Regions from separate parts of the Nocardia sp. NPDC052254 genome, predicted to be linked through region 1. Evidence: riboswitches for the same ligand, from Rfam matches in the RefSeq annotation. Region 1 holds a riboswitch; each other region holds the start of a gene.
The links. Region 1 has a riboswitch for S-adenosylmethionine ahead of AB0L57_RS00295 (GNAT family N-acetyltransferase). Riboswitches for the same ligand answer to the same signal wherever they lie in the genome.
Positions count from the first base shown of each region.

Region 2: linked by a shared signal. The riboswitch ahead of AB0L57_RS05100 (aminotransferase class V-fold PLP-dependent enzyme) and the one ahead of AB0L57_RS00295 (GNAT family N-acetyltransferase) in region 1 are both predicted to bind S-adenosylmethionine.
Region 3: linked by a shared signal. The riboswitch ahead of AB0L57_RS08740 (rhodanese-like domain-containing protein) and the one ahead of AB0L57_RS00295 (GNAT family N-acetyltransferase) in region 1 are both predicted to bind S-adenosylmethionine.

Region 1 covers NZ_JBFAUW010000001.1:58,797-64,064, forward strand. The annotation lists gene AB0L57_RS00280 (ABC transporter permease) at 1-83, opposite strand, end outside; gene AB0L57_RS00285 (ABC transporter permease) at 76-1,032, opposite strand; gene AB0L57_RS00290 (ABC transporter substrate-binding protein) at 1,038-2,642, opposite strand; partial or broken gene AB0L57_RS00295 (GNAT family N-acetyltransferase) at 2,907-3,311, opposite strand; SAM riboswitch class I at 3,319-3,408, opposite strand; gene AB0L57_RS00300 (rhomboid-like protein) at 3,497-4,183, opposite strand; gene AB0L57_RS00305 (Ig-like domain-containing protein) at 4,454-5,268, shown strand, end outside.
Region 2 covers NZ_JBFAUW010000002.1:29,890-35,157, reverse strand. The annotation lists gene AB0L57_RS05115 (TetR family transcriptional regulator) at 1-95, shown strand, start outside; gene AB0L57_RS05110 (DUF2752 domain-containing protein) at 135-587, shown strand; gene AB0L57_RS05105 (hypothetical protein) at 605-808, shown strand; gene AB0L57_RS05100 (aminotransferase class V-fold PLP-dependent enzyme) at 793-2,235, opposite strand; SAM riboswitch class IV at 2,284-2,398, opposite strand; gene AB0L57_RS05095 (flavin reductase family protein) at 2,507-2,971, opposite strand; gene AB0L57_RS05090 (crotonase/enoyl-CoA hydratase family protein) at 3,142-3,963, shown strand; gene ppa (inorganic diphosphatase) at 4,024-4,515, opposite strand; gene AB0L57_RS05080 (D-alanyl-D-alanine carboxypeptidase) at 4,663-5,268, shown strand, end outside.
Region 3 covers NZ_JBFAUW010000002.1:838,126-843,393, reverse strand. The annotation lists gene AB0L57_RS08750 (HAD-IIA family hydrolase) at 1-719, shown strand, start outside; gene AB0L57_RS08745 (O-succinylhomoserine sulfhydrylase) at 760-1,974, opposite strand; gene AB0L57_RS08740 (rhodanese-like domain-containing protein) at 2,090-2,512, opposite strand; SAM riboswitch class IV at 2,531-2,644, opposite strand; gene AB0L57_RS08735 (hypothetical protein) at 2,699-3,157, opposite strand; gene AB0L57_RS08730 (FAD-dependent oxidoreductase) at 3,434-4,840, shown strand; gene AB0L57_RS08725 (amidohydrolase family protein) at 4,892-5,268, shown strand, end outside.

The DNA.
Region 1 (5,268 bases):
GCGATGGCCCGCAGGCGCTTCGGCGACGCCGTCGTGCGCAGGGCGGCGCCGCCGAACCGCAGCAGGGGCGATGTCTCAGACATCCGCGCCCACCGTCACGCGGACGCCCGCGACGCGGGGGTCGAGCAGCGGATAGCTCAGATCGACCACCAGGTTCACCACCACGAACGCCAGCGCGGCGACCAGCACGATGCCCTGCACCACCGGAATGTCCTGGTGCAGTACCGCGTTCTGGGTGAGCCGCCCCAGTCCGGCACGCGAGAACACCGTCTCGACGACCACCGATCCCGCCAGGACGGTACCCACCCACATGCCCGCCACGGTGAACGCCGGTCCGGCCGCGGCGCGCAGCACATGGTGTCGTTGCACCCAGGCCCGCGAGGCGCCCTTGGCGAAGGCGACCTCGACGAACGGCTGGCGCCAGGTGGCGGCCAGACCGCTGTACAACACCTGTGCGATGACCGCGCCCACCGGAACGGCGAGGGTGACCGCGGGCAGGATCGTCGCGGGCAATCCGGTCCCGCCGAACGCGGGCACGAGCCGCAGCCGGAACGAGAACAACTGCAGCAGGAGAAGTCCCACCCAGAAGGTGGGCATCGCCGCGCCGATCGGCGGCAGCGCCGTCAGCAGATTCCGTAACCACGGCCGCCGGGTGTAGGACGCGGCCAGGGCCAGTGCGCCGCCGAGCACGATCGCCAGCAGCAGGGCGAGCCCGGCCAGCGCCAGCGTGGCGGGAATCGACTGTGCCAGTGCGCCCGTCACCGGTTGCCCGGTGTTCAGCGAGTGGCCGAGGTCGCCCCGCACGGCGTGGGTGAGCGCGGTCCAATACTGTTCCGGCACCGAGCGATCCAGCCCGTACCTGGCCTTCAACTCGGCGATCGCGGCCGGGTCGGGGACCGCGCCCGGATCCGCGTCGACGGCCATCTGTACCGGATCCGACGGCAGCAGGAACAGCACCGCGAAGGAGACGGTGAAGGCCGCCCACAGCACTCCGGCGGCCTGCAGGACGCGCACGATCACATACCGGGTCAGCGGATTCATCGGGTACTCAGCCAGGTGTCGTGGAACTGCAGCCGCGCCGAGGCCTCGAACCTCAGGTCGTGCACGGCGGCCGAGCGTCCGATCGCTTGCGACAGTTCGATGGTCGGCAGCCACAGCCCGTTGTCGATCACCGACCGCTGGGCCGCGGCGACGAGTGCGCCGCGCGCCGCCGGATCGGTGGTCGAGAGTTGGTCGGCGAGCGCTCGATCCAGTGCTGCGATGGGCTCGCGCTGGTTGAGATTCCGCTGGCCCCGGCCGAAGGTGGTGCGCAGGATGTCGCCGTCCGCGCGAGTGGTGTTGTAGTAGGTGGTGTCGAAATCTCCGGCATTCTGCCGCGCCGTGTATTCCCCCGCGGCCGCGAGTTCGAGCCGCAGATCCACCCCGATGGAGCGTAGTTGCTGCTGGACCAGTTCGAGCGTTGCCCGATTGGCGGCGAACGCGGTGCTGAACAGCACGCCGAACGACAGTCGACGCCCGTCCTTCACGCGGATACCGTCGCCGCCGGGCGCCCATCCGGCGTTGTCGAGGAGGTGGCGGGCCTGCTCCGGGTCGTAGCCGATCGAGTTCGAAAGATCCACGTATCCGGGCGTTTTCGAGGCGAGTGCTCCGGTCGCCGGCAGGAACTGTGGTCCCAGGACCGTATCCACCAGCTGTGTGCGGTCGATTCCGTGCAACAGGGCTTGGCGCACCGCGGCGTCCGACAGCGGTGCCCGGCTCAGATTCGGCTGCAGTCCGAACGGGACGCCCGGATTCGAGGCGAACTGCACCTCGGCGCCGGTCGCCTCGAGCTGCGGAACATCCTGTGGCAGTGCGTCACTGACGGCATCGAGCTGATTCGACGACAGGCTTCCGGTACGTACGCCGGCCTCGGGAACCACCGTGAATTCGATGCGATCCAGATACGCCTCACCAGGGTGTGCGAAGACCGCCGAACCCCATCGGTAACCGGGACGTCTGGCCAGGGTCGCGGAGATGTCCTGCCGGTATCCCGCGTAGACGAACGGGCCGCTGCCGATATCGTCGCCGAGGCAGCGCTGTTCGGCCGGTTTCGCCGTGGTGACATCGGCGAGAATGCCCAGCTGTGGCGTCGAGGACGCCTGCAGGAATTGGGCATTCGGCGCGTCGAAGCGAATGTCGGCGGTGAGGGGATCGATCACCGTGGTGCCCGCGTAGCCGGCCAGATAACTGGCCCCCAGCGGCGCTTTCGCCGTGGTGAGGGTGTGGGCGATGGCGTCGAAGTTCTTCTGCACGGAGGTGGCGGTCAGCGGCGTGCCGTCGCTGAAGGTGACATCCGGCCGTAGATGGAATGTGAAGCTCTTCGCGTCCGGGCTCACCTGCCAGCTGGTGGCCAGCCACGGTGTGATCTCGCCGGTCGCCGGGTTCTGATCGGTGAGCGAGTCCACGATCTGCCGAGTCACGTAGAGGGTCTGGTTGGTGCCGGCCTGGGCCGGGTCCGAGCAGGTCGGAGCCTGGGACAGTCCGTAACGCAGGGTGCCTCCCGGCTGCGGTGGACCGGCATCGCCACCGCCGGAGGCGGGTGTGCAGGCGGCGATCGCCAGCGTCGCGGTGACCGCGCTCGCCAGCGAGAGGATTCGTTTCATTCGGTGACTCCGAGAGGATCGATACGGCGGGCGGCCGGCGCCGCGACCCGGGCCGGTGGGTCGGCGTCGGCAGCAGGAATTTCAGGCGGGAACGGGCCCGCTGGGTATCGGCCGATACCGCAATCCGGAACGGGCCGGGCCGTACCCACCGTCGCGCCCGAACCGGCTGCGGCGCAGCGGTATTGCGGCCGAGCGTGTCGGGTACTTCTCGAACGCGTGCACGAGCGGTCCGGACGGCGACGACACCGCCGGCTCGAGGGCGGTGTATCCGGCGCGGCGGGACAGGGCGACCGCTTCCGGTTGCCGTGGGCCGGTGGTGAGGAGGATCCGGCGATAGCCGCGGCGCAGCGCCTCGGCCTCGAGTTCGGCGAGGACGAGACTCGCCAGCCCGCGGCGGCGGTGTTCGGGCGCGGTCCAGATGCGCTCGAGCTCGGCGGTCCGTTCGTCGTGGCGTCGGAACGCCCCGCCCGCGACGGGTTCGCCGTCCTCGACGACCACCAGCAGATCACCGTGCGGGGCCGCGAAATCGGCGGCCGGGTGGTTCACCAGATCCGCGTGCACCGCACCGGCGCTGCCGCCGTAGCGGCCGCTGTATTCGATGGCCAGTCCGGCGAGCAGCGGCGCGACCATCGGATCGTTCCGGTGGACGTGAAAAACGGTGCGTACCATGATATTTCCTCCATCGGTCCCGGCGGTAGCACCCACACCCCGCAGGGGGTTGCTGCGACGTCGGCGAGCCGGGTCTCTCGATCGCTCTGGATGGGCGGAATGTCACGCTAGGCGAATCTCGATGCGCGGTCAGCACTCTGGATCGGGCTGAATCCAATCCTTGTCGCGGACATCGCGCGGCGATGTCATGACCGATGTCGCACGGATCCGGCGATCGCGCGCAACGCGGCCACCGGATCCCATGGCCCCGGCCGACCTCGGGTCAGTGGATAGCAGGCGAACCCGAGCGTCATCGCGCTGAAATGGCCGATGTCGGTGAAGGTTCGGTTCGAGAACACCGGAATCGCGTAGAAGACGATCACCCCGACGAGATAGAGGTAGCGCCACGGCGACGCGATCCGGTACACCAGCACCGCCACCACACCCGCGAGGGCATAACTCACCCCGTAATCGAGAGTGTTCACCGCCGATGGCGGTGCGTACCCGTGACGGATGGCCCAGTAGAGCACGCCTTCGCTGATGTAGGTCGCGCCCACATGGGCGATCACCAGCACGATCAGCCAGCGCAGCGTTCCCAGCCAGCGCTCGGCCTGAGCGTGGAAGATGCTGTAGGTGACCGCGTACCCGAGCCAGCCGCCGCCCGCGAGCCAGAAGGCGCTGGTGACCAGCACCCGGAACGGATCCTCTCGCAGGTGGTGCAGATTGGTCGACCGGTTGCCGAGCAGGATCTGCGCGTCCTGCGGCGACAGGTGCCGCACCACCACGGTGGACACCAGCAGGATGGCCAGCCAGATGTAGGTCCCCGGCGCACTGCGCACATAGCGTCCGACCGTGACCGGCACGCTTTTCCATCGCAGGCCTGTTCTCGACATCGGATACCTTCCTGGCGATCCGCGGTTCACCCCAACTGTCGGCCGTCGCCGCGATCCCGGAATCACCCGGATGGGGTGAGACGGCCACACCGTGCGGAATGCCGCTAATCCGACAAAATGCCTGGTCCGGGAATGCCGGGCGCGCGAAGTCGGGCGCCGACACGTACTCTGCTGCTGCGGCGCGAAACCGGATTCGTGGTGTCCACTGGAGATGGTGGTTTCCGGTGGGCGCAGCGCATGCGTGGGTGGCGAGCAGAGGGCGGTGATGGCGTGCGTGGACGTCGATCTCTACTGGTGGTGTCGGCGATCATGGCGGCGATCGTCGTCGCGGCCACGGGTTGCGGAGACTCCGGCGGTGGTTCCTCGTCGGCACCGGGGGCCAAGGCCCCGGAATTCACCGCGCCGGCCACCATCGATGTGCCCGCGGCCGATCACGGACCGCTCAATCCGTCGGCGCCGATCGTGGTGAATTCCGCCGACGGGATGCTCACCGCGGTCACCGTCACCGATGCCGACGGCAAGCCCGTGAACGGCGCCTACGCCGCGGACCGGCACAGCTGGACCTCCAAGGACCCGCTCGGTTACGGGGTGAGCTATCGCGTCGCCGCCGAGGCGGTGGATCTGGCCCAGATCGCGACCGACAAGACCTTCACCGTGAACACGATCGACGCCGCGCACAAGGCCTACGCCAATGTGGTCCCGGCACCGGATGTGGTGGCCGACACCGGAATCGGGGTCGGCCAGCCGATGGTGTTCCAGTTCACCGCGCCGGTGTCGGACAAGGTGGAAGCACAGAAGCATCTGAAGATCTCGGTCACGCCGGAGCAGCCGGGCGCCTGGTACTGGGTCGACGACAAGGATGTGCACTTCCGCCCGGCGCAGTACTGGCAGCCGGGCACCAGGATCCACATCGAGGCCGACGTCTTCGGTGTCGATCTCGGCGGCGGGGTCTTCGGCGCGGAGAACAACAGTGCCGACTACACCGTGCACGACGCCTGGGTCGCGAAGGCGGACGGTGCTACCGAACAGTTGACGATCTTCCGCAACGGCGCGCAGGTGAACCAGATGCCGATGAGTCTCGGTTC
Region 2 (5,268 bases), on a different contig from region 1:
CCGGGCGGGTGGGAGCAGACGATCGCGCGGCATGGGCCGAGATCATCGACATGATCGCCGGCACGCTCACCGCACCGGTGACCGCGCACCGGTGAGTGTGGCGGCTGCCGGTCGCCGCCGATTACCGTGAGGTTGTGGACATCGCGCATCGGGCTCCCGCATCGCCGTCGGGATCGCGGACCGGTTGGCGGACGGCGGGAATGCCGGTGCTGGTCGCCGGGGCCGCGGCGGGTGCGGCGGTCCTGCTGCATTTCCGCGATCCGCATACGCACGGTTCCTACGGAATCTGCCCCTTCTACGCACTCACCGGTTGGTGGTGCCCGGGGTGCGGCGGCCTGCGGGCGATGCACAACCTCACCGAGGGTCGGCTGCTCGATGCCGTGCACAGCAATGTCTTCCTGCTACCGCTGCTGGTCACCGTGGTGTTCTGGTGGGGCCGGTGGGCGTTCGGCCGTTGGCGCGGACGGCCCGACGGGACCTTCCCGTTCACTGTCGGCCAGCGTGGGCAGTGGGTGCTGATCGGCGCCCTCGTGGTGTTCACCGTGGTACGCAACACACCCCTGGGCACCTGGCTGGCCCCTGCCTAGCCGGGCATGCTGAAGATATGGCCGAAGCGGAGACCACTGATTCGTTGAAGACACGAGTGCGCGCGAAAATGCTGCGCCAGCTGAACGAGGACGGTGCACCCGACCCCGAACAGGACGATCCGCGCCAGATCGCCATCGAAGAGGACCTCGAGGCGCTCGATTCCGTCACCGATGGCGATCCGCTGGTGGAGGAGCTGGCCGCGCGCTATCTGGTGCCCTGAGGATCTCGGACCGTGCAGGGCGCGGCGCCGGGTCGGGATTCGGTGAGACCCGCCCGGGTCTCCGGTAGCGCAGACCACTGCCCGTCGGCGCGGGTGTAATTCCAGCGGGCCCCGTCCCGGACCAGTCGATGCAGCGCGTCGATCAGGCGGTCCACATCGGCGACCGAGGTGCCCAGGCCGACACTGGCGCGGACCGCCCCGTCGACTCCCAGCCGCCGCAGCAGCGGATGTGCGCAGAATTTGCCGTCCCGCACACCGATGCCGTACTCCGCCGACAGATATGCCGCGATCCGGCCCGGCTCGAATCCGTCGATGGTGAACGCGACGATGCCGACACTGTCCGTGCTGTCGTCGAAGATGCGCAGAAACTCCAGTCCCGCAGTGGTTTCCAGACCGTCGCGCAGTCGCTGGATCAGGTGGTGCTCATGTTCGACCACTGCCTGTTCGTCGAGGTCCGCCAGGGTCTCGCAGGCCGCCGCGACCGCCGCCGCCCCCAGCACGTTCGGGGACCCCGCCTCGTGCCGCTGAGGTGCGCACGCCCAACGGACATCCTCGGTGGTCACGGTGGTGACCGCGCCGCCGCCGGCCAGATATGGCGGCGCCGCGTCGAGCCAATCGCGCCGGCCGACGAGCACGCCGGCACCGAACGGGGCGTAGAGCTTGTGCCCGGAGAAGGCGAGATAGTCGATTCCGGATGAACTCGCCTGCAGATCGATGCGCCGGTGCGGTGCCAGCTGCGCGGCGTCGACGAGGATCCGCGCTCCGCACTCGTGTGCGAGCGTCGTCAGTTCCGCCAGCGGCAGCACCTCGCCGGTCACATTCGAGGCGCCCGTAATCGCAAGCAGTGCAGCGGGTTCGGCGCGCAGTTCGGCCTCGATGCGGCGGAGCGTCTCGGCGATCGTGGTGGCGGCACGCACCACTCGGCGGCCGCCGCAGGTCCAGGGCAGGAAGTTCGCGTGGTGCTCGATGTCGAGGACCACGGTGTCGCCCGGGACGCAGGAGGCGAGCAGATTCAGCGAGTCGGTGGTGTTGCGGGTGAAGACGACGACCTGATCGGCGGCCGCGTGCACCGCACGGGCCACCGAATTGCGCGCGGCCTCATAGCAATCGGTGCTGATCCGCGAGGCGTAGCCGGCGCCGCGGTGCACGCTGGCGTAGTAGGGGAGCAGTTCGTTCACCCGGTCGGTGACCCGGGCCAGAGCCGGTGTGCTGGCGGCGTAGTCGAAATTGGCGTAGGTCGTGAATCCGCCCTGCACCAGGGGAACTCGGAGCTCACAGCCGGAGACGCGGGCGATCGGGTCGCCGGTTCGGCAGGCGCGGGTGGTGTTGCCGGAGCACCCGGATTCAGCCCGGTTATGGTGCGCGGCAACGGTTTCGGTGGCCGAATCGGCGTCGGGGACGGCAATGTCGGAGACAGCAGTACTCATCGGGACAATCCCTCGGTCCTGGGACTCCGGGAGTGCAACGATGATCGGAGTCCGCGCTTGCCGTGTTCGGTCGAACAAACGGCCAGGTCGTCACCCGGAGCACCCCACCGCGGAGGAGGGTTGCCGACCAGCGAGCCGGGGCTTGATGCTGGCACTCATGACCTGAGCCGAGACTGGCAGACGGCGTGGCGGATTGTCAAGCGCCGTGGCGGACGGAGGGTTGCCGCGTATTCGCGCCGGCGCGAATGCCCGCCTCCACAATCTTTGGGTGTCAGTCCAATCCGGCCGGGCGGTGATATGTGCCGTTGTAGTACAGCAGCGGGTTGCGCATCGGCTCGTCCGCGGTGTCGTCGTGTACCCGGGTCACCAGGCCGACCACCAGGGTGTGATCGCCGATGGGGATCAGCCGATGCACCGTGGCGCGTACCCAGATCGGTGTGTCGTGCAGGACCGGTTCACCGGTCTCGAGCGTCGACCACAACGCAGGATCGGTGAACCGGTGTTCGGCCGATCGCGAAAACCGTTGTGCCAGATGTTGTTGATGTTCGCCGAGAAAGTGGACCACTACGGAATCGGCCTGTGACATCGCATCGATCGACGAGGACCTGTGCGCGATGTTGAACGAGATGAGTGGCGGATCCAGCGACAGCGAGGCGAATGAGGTGGCGGTGAAACCCACCGGCCGATCCGGGCGGGCGAGGGTGACGATTGTCACGCCGGCCGGATAGTGCCGCATGGCGGATCGATACTGTGCCGCGGTGATGCCGTCATCGCTGGGGCCGAGATCTGCGACCTCGGCATCGGGTCGCTGGGAACTGCTCACGGTTCCAAACTACGTCCTGTGCCCCGTGACATATTCCGGACCGCTGCGCCCGAGCCTGCGAACTGCCCCGATACGCTGTAAGAATGACTGATTGGAAGGCTTTCGAGGTCGATCGCACCGGTGCTGTCGCGCGCGTGACGCTGACCGGGCCCGGCAAGGGCAATGCGATGGGACCGGACTTCTGGAGCGAACTGCCGCAGATCTTCGCCGAACTGGACGCGGACGCCGAGATCCGGGCGATCGTACTGACCGGATCGGGTAAGAACTTCTCCTATGGTCTGGATCTGCCGGCCATGAGCCCGACATTCGGCCCACTGCTGGGCGAGAAGGCCCTGGCCGCGCCGCGCACCGATTTCCTGCACGAGATCCGGCGCATGCAGGATTCGGTGACCGCGGTCGCGAACTGCCGCAAACCCGTCATCGCGGCGGTGTCCGGCTGGTGCGTCGGTGGTGGTCTGGATCTGATCGCCGCTGCCGACATCCGGCTGGCCAGTGCCGAGGCGAGCTTCAGTCTGCGCGAGGCGAAGGTCGCGATCGTGGCCGATATCGGTTCGCTGCATCGGCTGCCGGACATCATCGGCGAGGGGCATCTGCGCGAACTCGCCTTCACCGGCAAGGACATCGACGCGGCGCGAGCCGAGAAGATCGGCCTGATCAACGACGTCCACCCCGACCAGGAGGCGGTGCTGGCGGCCGCGCAGGAACTGGCCGAGGAGATCGCCGCGAACCCGCCACTGGTCGTGCAGGGCATCAAGGACGTCCTCGATCAGCCCAAGGCGGGCAAGATCGCCGACGGTCTGCGCTACGTTTCGGCGTGGAATGCGGCGTTCCTGCCCTCGGAAGATCTCACCGAGGCGATTCAGGCCGTGTTCGAGAAGCGCAGCCCGGTCTTCCGCGGCAAGTAGCGGCGGGCAATCGGCGGTCCCGCGACGGCGCTCGCGAAGACGAGCGCCGTCGGACGCCGATCAGTGCCCGCCCTGCTCCTGCAGTCGCTTGTACGCCTCGTCGGTGAGGGTCTCGGCCTTGGCGCGGTTGTCCCAGCCGTCGACCTTGACCCACTTTCCGGGCTCGAGATCCTTGTAGTGCTCGAAGAAGTGCTCGATGGCCTTGCGCTCGAATTCCGGGATGTCGTTCACATCCTGGATGTGGTCCCAGCGCTTGTCGCCGGCCGGAACCGCCACCAGCTTCTCGTCGCCGCCGGCCTCGTCGCTCATCAGCAGCACGCCCACCGGACGGGCCTCGACGATGACACCCGGGAACACCGATTCCGGCAGGAGCACCAGGCAGTCCAGCGGATCGCCGTCGGAGCCCAGGGTGTTCTCGATGTAGCCGTAGTCGGCCGGATAAACCATCGGGGTGTAGAGGTAGCGGTCCAGGCGCACCCGGCCGGTTTCGTGGTCGACCTCGTATTTGTTGCGCTGACCCTTGGGGATCTCGATGGTGACGTCGAACTCCACGTCATCTCCTTCGTCTGATGCGTATGCGTGCTGTGAGCCTGCCGACTCGCCAGCTCGTTCGGGGGAACGCCGGCGAGGTGAGGATAGTGTGGTCCGTGCGGCAGGGAGCGTCCGCCTCGCACGGGTCGATAGGGAGACAGCTGTCACGTGGTAGGTCGTGGTAAGCAGAACATCGGTGGGCTGGCTTCTCGCCGACGCCGCAATATGTGGGTTGCGGTGGTGGTGGCAACCGTTGTGGCCGTGGTCGTGGTCGCGACCGTCCTGGTGACGGTGCGGCCGTGGACCGAGGAATTCCGGCACGGTGGTTTGACGATAGCCGCACCGCCGGCGCCCGTGAAGCCCTTCCCGCAGCTGACCCCCGCGGCGCCGAACGCCCCCGAGGCCGACCGGCAGGGTTTGGCGAATGCGCTGGCACCGGTCGCCACGAGCCCGGATCTGGGCACCTTCGCCGGATCGGTCTCCGATCCCGATACCCGGACCACGCTGTGGAGTGCCGATCCGGACAAGCCGATGATTCCGGCTTCCACGCTCAAGGTCATGACCACGGCCGCCGCACTGCTGGTGTTGCCCGCCGATCAACGGCTCACCACGCGAGTGGTCGCCGGTTCGTCGCCCGGTGAGGTGGTACTCGTCGGCGCCGGCGATCCGACGCTGACGGCGCAGGCCGACGGGAAGGGCTATTACCCGGACGGCCCGAAGCTGTCGGATCTGGTCGCCCAGATTCGTGCCGCCGGTCATCCGGTCGACTCGGTG
Region 3 (5,268 bases), on a different contig from region 1:
GCGCCGACGCATTTCTCGCGGAATTGAGCGATCGCGACATCCCCTATCTGGTGCTGACCAACAATTCCATCCGGACGCCACGTGATCTGCAGGCACGGCTACGCCGGATCGGCCTCGATATCCCGGCCGAATCGATCTGGACCTCGGCCACCGCCACCGCCACCTTCCTCGACGATCAGCGGCCGGGCGGGACGGCTTATGTCGTGGGCGAATCCGGACTCACCACGGCATTGCACGAAATCGGCTATGTGCTCACCGACAGCGATCCGGATTACGTCGTGCTCGGCGAGACCCGGACCTATTCGTTCGAGGCGATCACCACCGCGATCCGGCTCGTCGAACGCGGCGCCCGTTTCATCGCCACCAATCCGGACGCCACCGGGCCATCGCGCGAGGGACTGCTGCCCGCGACGGGTTCGGTGGCCGCCCTCATCACCCGCGCGACCGGACGAGACCCCTATTACGTCGGCAAACCGAATCCGCTGATGATGCGTTCGGCGCTGCGGCGGATCGGCGCGCATTCACAGTCGGCGGTGATGATCGGCGACCGGATGGACACCGATGTCATCGCCGGACTCGAGGCGGGGATGCGGACCGTATTGGTCACCTCGGGCATCTCCACCCGGACCTCGATGGAACAGTTCCCCTATCGCCCGACCCTGGTGCTCGATTCGGTCGCCGATCTGGTGGGCCGCACGGAGAATCCCTTCACAGCCTGATCGACCGGCCGCCGAACCGAGACACCGCGGAAACCGGGCCTCAGCCCAGTGCCTGCTCCAGATCGCCGAGCAGATCCTCCACGTCCTCGAGGCCGATCGAGATGCGCAACACGCCGTCGGTGAGGCCAACGGCCGCACGGCCTTCCGGGCCCATCGCCCGATGGGTGGTGGTGGCCGGATGGGTGATCAGCGACTTGGCATCGCCGAGATTGTTGGAGATGTCCACGATGCGCAGCCGGTTCAGCACCTCGAAGGCCCGCTTCTTGCCCTCGTCGGGACCGGCGGCCAGTTCGAAGGTCACCACGGTGCCGCCGCCCGACATCTGCGAGGTGGCCAGCTCGTGCTGCGGATGCGAGGTGAGGAACGGGTACTTGGTCCACGCGACCGCCGGATGCTGCTCCAGGAACTGCGCGACGGCCAGTGCGGACCGCGTCGACTGCCGCACTCGCAGCGGCATGGTCTCCAGGCCCTTGAGCAGGGTCCAGGCATTGAACGGGCTCAGCGCCGGACCGGTGTGCCGCATCAGGTTCTTGACGGGGCCGTTGATGTATTCGCTGTCGCCCAGGATCGCGCCGCCGAGCACCCGGCCCTGACCGTCGATGTGCTTGGTGCCCGAATACACCACCACATCGGCGCCCAGATCGAGGCTGCGCTGCAGCAGCGGCGTCGCGAAGACGTTGTCCAGCACCACTTTCGCGCCGGCGGCATGGGCCAGCTCGCTCACCCGGCGCACATCGACGAGGGTCTGCATCGGGTTCGAGGGCGTCTCGAAGAAGACGGCGGCCGTCGGCTGCGACAGCGCCTGTTCCCACTGCTCGAGATCCTCACCGTCGACGAAGACGGTTTCCACACCCCAGCGCGGCAGGATCTCGTTGCACACCACGAAACAGGAGCCGAACAGGCTGCGCGCGGCGACCAGCCGATCGCCCTGTCCGAGCAGTGCGGCCAGTGCGGTGAACACCGCCGACATACCGCTCGCGGTCGCGAAGCAGGCTTCGGCGCCTTCGAGCAGCCGCATCCGCTCCTCGAACATGGCGACGGTCGGATTGCCGTAGCGCGAATAGACGAAATGCTCGATATCGCCGGTGAAGGCCGCCTCCGCCGCCTCCGCGCTCTCATAGACGAATCCGGAGGACAGATACAGCGCCTCGGAGGTCTCCTCGAATCCGGAGCGCCGCACCCCGCCGCGCACACCCAGTGTCGCGGGGCCCACACCCTCGGGTAGCGGACGATCGAATGCACCGCCGGTGATCATGAATGCCTCCCATCGACCCGGCGGACCGGGCTCGCCGGGAACAGCGCCCGACTACGTGAAATCAATTGCCACACAGGGCCTTCTCCTGCGGTGCCGGCAGCTGAGGAAACGCCGCTCACGACTGCCGCCAGGGCAGCCCGAGCGCGCGCCAGCCCGCACCGCCGCGATGACCGTCGGCGTCCAGCGGTCCCTCGAAACCCTCCAGCACGTTGTAGGAGGGCGCGAATCCGGCCGCGGTGGCGGCGGTGGCCGCTCCGATCGAGCGCTGGCCCGAACGGCACAGGAAGATCACCGGGGCATCGCTGTCGATGCCTCGATCGGCCAGCAGCTGTTGCAGCTGGGCCACGAAATCCGGATTGGGCGACCCACCGAAATCGACCCACTCGATCAGCGCCGTCGGCCGTTCGATCGCGGCGGTGTCCGGTACACCGACGAATCGCCACTCGGCCTCGGTGCGCACATCCACCAGCACCGCATCGGCATTGTCGCGCAACAACTCCCACGCCTGCCCGGGCGTGATGTCACCGGCGTAGCTCACTTGTCGAACCTCCTACGGAATCCGCACTTGCCGTGTCCGGTCGGACCACGGCCTGGTCGTCACCCGGAGCACCCCACCGCGGAGGAGGGTTGCCGGCCAGCGAGCCGGGGCTTGGCGCTGGCACTCATGACCTGAACCGAGAATGCCTGGTCACAGGGTAGATTGTCAAACGCCGACCGGTCGGAATCATGCATTGCCACATACCAGCCAGACCCCCTTCTCCTGGACGAAATTCCAGTTCGCCACGCTCTTGCGACCATCGATCTGGCTGGTCACCGAGGCGGTGGCGTGGTCGCCGTCGATCTTCACCGCATCGACTCCGGCGAGTTCGTACTTCTTGCCGACCGAGTCCGGACCCAGCGGCGATTTCTTCTCGTCGAAGTTCGCGCATTCGGTGGTCTTGCGCCGGTCGGCGTCGGAATCGCTTCGGGCCGTGGCGAAGTTGCGCGCGGCCACGGCGACCCGATCGGTATCTGTGACATTGTTCTCGACCGGGCGGGCGAGCGCGAGGACGACGACAGCGATCACCGCGATCCCGGCGATGACCACGGCGATCAGGAACGGCATCGCCGAACGCGTGGCCTCACGCTGATCGATCGGGATTGCCGGATCGTCGCGCGGGGTTTCCTGATCGCTGTCGCTCATGGGGTCGATCATCCCCGGCGGGCCGAAGTGTCGAAGATCACGCCTGCGTTTTTCGGCGGGCACCGGGAACAGCTGCGATGTACACCACCGATAGAATCGGCAGAACTCCGGCCATATCCGGTGCACGGATCGGATGGTTCCGGGCGCGGCAACGAAGCAGCGCCGGCACCACAGCCAACCGGGCAGATTCCGGCCCGCACGTCAACTTAGCCTAAGCTAAGAAAGACGGCTGAGATTAAAAAGACGAGTGTTTTCGACCAAAGGGTGCGCGTAGAAATGACCGAACACGCTGGAACGAATGGCGGCGCGATCGACCGCCCCCTGCGCATCGCGATCGTGGGTGCCGGACCGGCCGGTATCTATGCCGCCGACGCGCTGATGAAGTCCGATGTCGAGGCGAGCATCGATCTCTACGAGCGGATGCCCGCGCCCTTCGGACTGATCCGCTACGGCGTCGCCCCCGACCACCCCCGCATCAAGGGCATCATCACCGCCCTGCACAAGGTGCTCGACAAGCCTGAGGTCCGCCTGCTCGGCAACATCGACTACGGCAGCGACATCGACCTCGAGGACCTGCGGCGTTTCTATGACGCGGTGATCTTCTCCACCGGTGCGAACGCCGACCGCGCACTCGGCGTCCCCGGTATCGACCTCGACGGCAGCTATGGCGCCGCGGACTTCGTGTCCTGGTACGACGGTCACCCGGATGTGCCGCGCAGCTGGCCGCTGGACGCGGAGAAGGTCGCGGTCCTCGGCGTCGGCAACGTCGCGCTCGATGTCGCCCGTGTGCTGGCCAAGACCGGTGACGAGCTGCTGCCGACCGAGATCCCGCCGAACGTCTACGAGGGCCTGAAGAACAACAAGGCGCTCGAGGTGCACGTCTTCGGTCGCCGCGGTCCCGCCCAGGCCAAGTTCACCCCGCTCGAGCTTCGCGAACTCGATCACTCGCCGAACATCGAGGTGATCGTCGAGCCCGAGGACATCGACTACGACGAGGGGTCGGAAGCCGCGCGCCGCCACTCCAAGCAGGTCGACATGGTCTGCAACACCCTCGAGCAGTGGGCCATCCGCGATGTCGGCGACCGTCCGCACAAGCTGTTCCTGCACTTCTTCGAATCCCCCGCCGAGGTGCTCGGCGCCGACGGCAAGGTGGTGGGCCTGCGCACCGAGCGCACGACCCTCGACGGCACCGGCAACGTCAAGGGCACCGGCACCCACAGGGACTGGGACGTCCAGGCGATCTACCGTGCCGTGGGCTACCTGTCGCAGAACATCCCGGCGCTGCCGTTCGACGATCAGGCCGGAACCGTCCCCAACGAGGCCGGGCGTGTGCTCGCCGACGACTCCGCCGAGGACCCCGCTCAGCGCTTCCTGCCGCAGACCTATGTCACCGGCTGGATCAAGCGCGGTCCGGTCGGCCTGATCGGGCACACCAAGGGCGATGCGAACGAGACCATCGCCTGCCTGCTCGACGATGCCGCCGCCTTCACCCCCGCCGCCGAGCCCGATCCGGAGGCGATCCTGAAGTTCCTGGAGGAGAAGGGCATCCCGTTCACCACCTGGGCCGGCTGGTACCGCCTGGATGCGCACGAGCGCGCCCTCGGCGAGCCGGAGGGCCGCGAGCGGGTCAAGGTCGTCGAGCGCGAGGACATGCTGCGCGCCAGCGAGCCGCACAAGGTGTGAACATCACACACCCGATCCGCATTCGTCACCGACCTGAGGCATGCTGATCACGTGTTCGATTCACACGTTCACATCATCGACCCGCGGTATCCGCTGATCGAGAATCAGGGCTACCTGCCGCAGCCGTACACCATCGGCGACTATCGCAAGCGCATGGCGAATTTCGATGTCGACGGTGGTGCGGTGGTGAGCGCGTCCTTCCAGGGCGCCGACTCCACCTTCATGATCGCGGCACTGGCCGAACTCGGTCCGAACTGGGTCGGGGTGATCAATCTGCCCCCGGATGTCACCGACGAGCAGATCCTCGCGCTGGATCGTGCCGGGGTGCGGGCCATCCGGTTCAACCTCAAGCGCGCCGCGGTCGACATCGTCACGCTGACCATGCAGGCCCTGCGCGCCTACGAACTGGCACGCTGGCATGTCGAGCT